2 linked regions of the Algoriphagus sp. Y33 genome follow. The protein of the gene in region 1 interacts with the protein of each later gene in a pairwise test. Links are inferred from orthologs where the notes say so. Each region holds a gene or a part of one and is shown in the gene's direction. Other genes may lie near its edges. The genes, in order: lpdA and ID165_RS19065.

Region 1 (3,225 bases):
GAAGTGAACATGAAGCCAATTATGGATTTAAGATCCAAATTCAAAGAGCAATTCAAAGAGAAACATGGTGTGGGGCTTGGATTTATGTCCTTCTTCACCAAAGCGGTGTGTGTAGCGCTTCAAGAGTGGCCATCCGTTAACGCCAAAATTGACGGAAATGAGATTGTTTTCAATGATTTCTGCGACATCTCTATTGCTGTATCCGCTCCAAAAGGGCTGGTGGTTCCGGTGATCAGAAATGCTGAAGCCATGAGTTTTGACCAGATCGAAAAAGAAGTGGTAAGACTAGCCGGTAAGGCCAGGGACAATAAGCTTTCTATCGAGGAGATGACTGGTGGAACATTCACCCTGACAAATGGTGGTATCTTCGGTTCGATGATGTCCACGCCGATTATCAATGCTCCGCAATCAGCCATTCTGGGAATGCACAACATCGTGCAGCGCCCCATGGCTGTGAATGGAGAAGTGGTCATTCTTCCGATGATGTATGTGGCCCTTTCTTACGATCACCGAATCATCGATGGGCGCGAGTCAGTGAGCTTTCTGGTAAGGGTGAAAGAATTGCTTGAAGATCCGACCAGGTTGTTGTTTGGAGTTTAAAAAATATCTAGTAACCAGTACAAAGTATCAAGTAGGTAGCTTATTAAGTGAGTGTACTGGAAAGCTTTCCTATTTTGATGCATAAAAGTTTCAATTTAAAGTAAGTGGAGGTCTTGATACTCGATACTTGCTACTAAAATCTAAAAACATGTATGACGTTATAGTAATTGGTTCCGGTCCGGGTGGATATGTCGCAGCAATTCGATGCGCACAGCTAGGGTTGAAGACCGCCATTGTCGAAAAATATCCTACGCTTGGAGGTACCTGTCTTAATGTAGGCTGTATCCCTTCCAAAGCACTTTTGGATTCCTCTGAGCATTACCACAATGCGGCTCATACGTTCAAGACCCATGGGATAAATCTAAGCAACCTGAAAGTAGATCTGAAACAGATGATCACTAGAAAGGATGATGTGGTAAAGCAAAACACAGATGGTATTCAGTACCTGATGAAGAAGAATAAAATCGACGTTCATCAGGGAGTTGGTTCGTTCGTGGATAAAACCACGGTGAAAGTCACCAAGAACGACGGATCATCTTCCGATATTCAGGGTAAAAATATAATCATAGCCACTGGGTCTAAGCCCTCTTCATTGCCTTTCATCAAGCTGGACAAAGACAGAGTGATCACCTCTACTGAAGCGTTGAACCTGAAAGAGATACCAAAACACCTAGTTGTGATCGGCGGTGGTGTGATTGGTTTGGAATTGGGTTCTGTCTATGCGAGAATGGGAGCAAAGGTTTCTGTGATTGAATTTATGGATTCGCTTATCCCTACCATGGATCGTACCATGGGCAAAGAACTCCAAAAGTCCTTGAAAAAAATCGGCTTTGAATTTTTCTTAAAGCATAAAGTGACTGCAGTGGAAGCCAAAGGCAAAGAAGTTACTGTTAAAGCTGAAGACTCTAAGGGAGAAACGATCGAGGTGAAAGGGGATTATGTCTTGGTTTCTATCGGCAGAAAACCATACACTGATGGCTTGAATGCTGAAGCTGCCGGAGTGAAGATCACTGATAGAGGTCAGATCGAAGTCAATGATCATTTACAGACCAATGTACCGAATATCTATGCGATAGGAGATGTGGTGAAAGGTGCCATGCTAGCGCATAAGGCTGAAGAGGAAGGCGTATTTGTGGCTGAAACCATTTTAGGTCAAAAGCCACACATTAATTACAATCTGATTCCCGGTGTAGTATATACTTGGCCTGAAGTAGCGGCTGTAGGTTTTACTGAGGAACAGCTGAAGGAAAAAGGCATTAAGTACAAAACGGGGAAGTTTCCATTTATGGCTTCCGGACGTGCAAGAGCGTCTATGGATACAGATGGATTGGTAAAGGTTCTGGCAGACGCTGAGACGGATGAGATTCTGGGAGTACATATGATCGGCCCAAGAACTGCGGATATGATCGCTGAAGCTGTGGTGGCTATGGAATATCGGGCCTCAGCGGAAGATATCGCCAGAATGTCCCATGCACACCCGACTTACACAGAAGCATTCAAAGAAGCTTGTTTGGCTGCTACAGACAATAGAGCACTGCATATTTAAGGTAGAAAATAGAGTTATAGAAGAGACCATTCGGAGAGATTCGGATGGTTTTTTTCTTTTTGGGGAAAAATAGTTTACTTCCATCATGAAGTTTAAAATTGCTATTCTGGGTGCCGGAAATGTAGCTTGGCACCTTGCGCCCGCATTGGAAGATGCGGGACATGTGGTTACGGAAGTTTACGCCCGAACGATCAAAAGCGCAGAACAAATCACAGATCGGGTATATGCAGGTGAGCCCAAAGATGACTTGGATTTCTCAGCCAGTGAAGCAGAAATTTTTATTATGGCTGTGAAAGATTCTGCAATTTTAGACTTGGCGGATGAGATTATTCTGCCGGAGGATAGCATTTTGGTGCATACTTCAGGTTCCGTTGGATTAGATATGTTGAATTATAGCTCTGCAACCTACACCGGTATTTTCTACCCTTTACAGTCGTTTACCAAAGGGCGGAAAATGGAATTTGGTGAAGTGCCGTTTTTGTTGGAATCTGATGATGAGGAGACACTTCAAAAACTAAAAAAATTGGCTAAAAGCCTGTCTCCACTTACGTATATTGTGCGGTCCAAGGATAGGAAAGCCATGCATATTGCAGCGGTTTTTGCCAGCAATTTCTCCAATCATATGATAAGAATCGCTGAAGAGGTGATGCGGAGACAAGGGCTGGATTTCGATATGCTGAAACCGCTGATTATTGAAACGATTTCCAAAAGCCTTCAAATGGGTGCAAAAGCAGCTCAAACAGGTCCTGCGATACGGGGAGATTATGAAACCCTAGAAGATCATCATCGGTTTTTAAATTACAACGAAGGTATTGCTGAAATCTACCGGCTGATCTCCCAGGATATTATTGATAGCTGATCAGTGCGACCAAGTTCCGAATTTTCCTGCCTCATAATCGTCGTATGCTTCTTGAATTTGGGCTTGCGTATTCATTACGAAAGGGCCTTGAGCGACCATAGACTCATTGAAGGGCAAGGCATGTCCTAAAATTATCACCGCATCTTCGGCGGCTTCAACATGGATTACATCGCCTTGATTTTCAAATTCAATCAAATTTCGACAATTGACTTCCTTGTCA
Region 2 (3,352 bases), 1.3 Mb from region 1 along the record:
ACCTCAAGCTGAACAATTCATTCTTCAACAACCTCATGTTGAAGATCAGAACTCATTTCGGAGGAGTAATGACAGAAAAAAGCGCATTCAGACGCAGTATGATCACTATGAGAGGCACTCCTAGAATCGTCCATCTGGCGGCGGATCAAAGACCGCGTGTATCAGACAGCCGTTATACCAGGGAGTTTATGAACAGACCCGCATTGTTTTTCGAAGGCGGAGAGGTTTTGGCCAAGAAAATGGACCTACCCGTTTTCTTTGGAACAATGACCAAAATAAAACGGGGACATTACAGGTTTGAATTCTCTCCTTTGGCCACTCCGCCTTATATAGACCATACTCAGCATAGTATCACAGATGAATTTTGCCGGAGACTGGAGGACAATATCCGCGCACAACCGGATCTATACCTATGGAGTCATAAGCGCTGGAAAATTTAAATTGAAAGAATTCGGCGGATTGGAAAATTGAAAGAGGGAGAGAATTTGTCCGTTGTGACGAATTAAAAGATTTCCCAAATCTAATCTTGCTCGTCTCTCAGCAAGTTGGTTTCTTGAACTTTATTACCTGAGTATTGTTGCTTTTTCTAGCTTCATGGCTCTTGAATCTCAAATCTAGATACTAGTTACTTGATACTTTAGTGATCTTGTATCCAGCATCTTGCTTCTAAATAAAATGGATTATCTCGAAAGTTTAAACCCGGAGCAGCGATTGGCTGTAGAACACACAGATGGCCCCGTCATGATCATCGCAGGAGCGGGATCAGGCAAAACCCGTGTACTCACCTACCGCATCGCCCATTTGATATATGCCAAAGGCGTAGATGCCTTTAATATTTTATCGCTGACCTTTACCAACAAAGCGGCGGCAGAAATGCGCCACAGGATTGAATCTCTGGCAGGCTTGGAAGCCAGAAACACCTGGATGGGTACTTTTCACTCCGTGTTTGCAAAAATCCTAAGAGTGGAAGCTCCCAAAATTGGATACCCCTCCAATTTCACCATATATGATTCCGATGATTCCAAGTCGCTTATCCGTACAATCGTAAAAGAAATGCGTCTGGACGACAAGGTCTATAAAGCCAACGCTGTGCTTTCCAGAATTTCCGGAGCCAAAAACCGGCTAATTTCCTGGAAAGTGTATCAGGACGATCCATTTGTGAAAGCCGATGATGAAGCTGCCATGAAGCCCAAAATGGGTGAAATCTACCAGCGCTATCAAGACAGGCTTTTCAAAGCCGGTGCCATGGACTTTGATGATTTGCTTTTCAATACCAACATCCTATTCCGAGACCATGCCGACGTGCTAAACAAATACCAACAACGCTTCCGGTATGTGATGGTGGATGAGTTTCAGGATACAAACCTCTCCCAATACCTGATCACCAAAAAGCTGGCCGCCGTTCATCAAAACATCTGCGTGGTTGGTGACGATGCACAAAGTATTTATGCTTTCCGGGGTGCGGATATCCAAAACATTCTGAATTTCGAAAAGGATTATCCGGATTTATTTGTCGTGAAACTGGAGCAAAATTACCGCTCTACCAAAACGATAGTAGAAGCTGCCAATTCTATTATTGATAAAAACAAAGCGCAGCTCAAAAAAAACGTCTGGACTTCAAACGGAGATGGTGACCTGATCGAATTGGTCAAAGCAAGTACTGATAGTGAAGAAGGAAGAATCGTAGCCTCTACTATTTTCGAAGAAAGAAACACCAAACAGCTCAACAACAGTGATTTTGCCATTCTCTACAGAACTAACTCCCAGTCAAGAGCGATAGAAGAGGCACTTCGCAAATTGAATTTGACCTACAAGATCGTCGGTGGACTTTCGTTCTATCAAAGGAAAGAAATCAAGGATCTGATGGCTTATATGCGCTTCACTGTGAACCCCGTGGATGAAGAGGCCTTCAAGCGAATAGTGAACTATCCCAAGCGTGGAATTGGAGACACCTCGGTAGACAAAATTCTGGTAGCGGCATTTGACCATGATATACCGCTCTGGGAGGTGGTGCAAAATGCGCACAGCTTCATTGGAGGCAGAGCAGCGAGTCAATTAGATGACTTTGCCACGATGATCAAAGCATTTAAGATCGAGGTGGAGCGTAAGGATGCGTTCGAAGCAGCCAGCAGTATTGCCAAGCAAAGTGGACTTCTACGTGAACTCTATGAAGATAAAACCATAGAAGGATTAAACAGGTATGAAAACGTCCAGGAATTGCTTAATGCAATCAAAGAATATGTGGATAACGAAGAGAATGAGGACAAAAGCTTAGGCTCTTTTCTTCAGGAAATCGCTCTGCTCACCGATAATGACAGGGATAAGGACATGACGGATGCCATCACGCTGATGACTATTCACTCCTCAAAAGGCCTGGAGTTTAAACAGGTCTTTGTGGTAGGTATGGAAGAGGATTTGTTTCCCTCTCAGATGATGATGCAGAGCCGGGAGGATTTGGAAGAGGAAAGACGGTTGTTTTACGTCGCCGCTACCAGGGCTATGGATAAATTATATTTTACCTATGCACTCACTCGATATCGCTATGGCCGGTTGCTGAATTGTGAGCCAAGCAGATTCTTGGAAGAAGTCTCTCCGGACTGCATCAAGGTAAACAAACGAGTCGCATCAAAAGAAATGTCAGGTGCCTTCCGGAAAGAAGGACTGCCTGGGACATCTGAGTCTTCGGGATATATCGGCATCAAGAAGAAACCGGAAACGCGGATGCCCACTGCGATGAAACTGCACACCCCGAGTCCTGATTTCAAACCTTCGAATACAAACAATCTGCAAGCGGAGCAACTGGTAGAGCATCCCAAGTTCGGCTTCGGAAAAGTACAAAAGATTGAAACAGAAGGAATTAACCGAAAAGCAACGATTCAATTCGAGCATTTTGGTGAGAAAACATTATTACTTAGCTTTGCGAAGCTCAGAATTATAGACTAATCACTTGCACCCCTGCCTTTTGGTAATTTTTTCATTACCTTAATTAGCGCAAAATAGGGGAGCATTATGGAGCACTTTGAACCAGACAAACAAAAACTCATTTTGAAAGAATACGGCAAAAACATTCAACGCCTCGTTGATCATATCACGGCGATTGAGGATCGTGATAAGCGTACCCAAAGCGCATATACTGTAATTGAAATCATCAAGCAGTTAAATCCCACCATCAAACAGGAGAATGACCAAAAGCTTTGGGACGACTTGTACATCATGTCTGATTTCAAGCTGGATGTGGACGCTCCTTTCCCTATGCCGGAGAAGGAATTGCTAGGCAAAAAGCCTCTTCCTATCGGCTATCCAAAAGGTGAAGTCAGATTCAAGCACTACGGTCGAAACATAGAGAAACTAA

The links.
Region 2: the proteins of lpdA (region 1) and ID165_RS19065 interact in binary tests that used the Escherichia coli proteins (3 or more experiments, as listed by UniProt). The link is inferred for Algoriphagus sp. Y33 from one-to-one orthologs.

What each region holds. Positions count from the first base shown.
Region 1 is NZ_CP061947.1:6,049,196-6,052,420, forward strand. The notes cover bases 54-2,947. They hold lpdA (dihydrolipoyl dehydrogenase), read left to right. Parts: upstream 54-748; coding sequence 749-2,146; downstream 2,147-2,947. Other genes in these bases: odhB (2-oxoglutarate dehydrogenase complex dihydrolipoyllysine-residue succinyltransferase), read left to right, coding at 54-600; ID165_RS24955 (Rossmann-like and DUF2520 domain-containing protein), read left to right, coding at 2,232-2,947. In the rest of the region: more of odhB, read left to right, coding at 1-53; more of ID165_RS24955, read left to right, coding at 2,948-3,005; ID165_RS24960 (pirin family protein), read right to left, coding at 3,006-3,225. UniProt on the Escherichia coli protein: Lipoamide dehydrogenase is a component of the glycine cleavage system as well as of the alpha-ketoacid dehydrogenase complexes.
Region 2 is NZ_CP061947.1:4,706,769-4,710,120, forward strand. Bases 289-3,309 are described here. They hold ID165_RS19065 (ATP-dependent helicase), read left to right. Parts: upstream 289-675; coding sequence 676-2,943; downstream 2,944-3,309. Other genes in these bases: ID165_RS19060 (lysophospholipid acyltransferase family protein), read left to right, coding at 289-440; ID165_RS19070 (DUF4290 domain-containing protein), read left to right, coding at 3,010-3,309. Also shown: more of ID165_RS19060, read left to right, coding at 1-288; more of ID165_RS19070, read left to right, coding at 3,310-3,352. UniProt on the Escherichia coli protein: A helicase with DNA-dependent ATPase activity. Unwinds DNA duplexes with 3'-5' polarity. Translocates on single-stranded DNA with 3'-5' polarity. Initiates unwinding more efficiently from a nicked substrate than double-stranded DNA.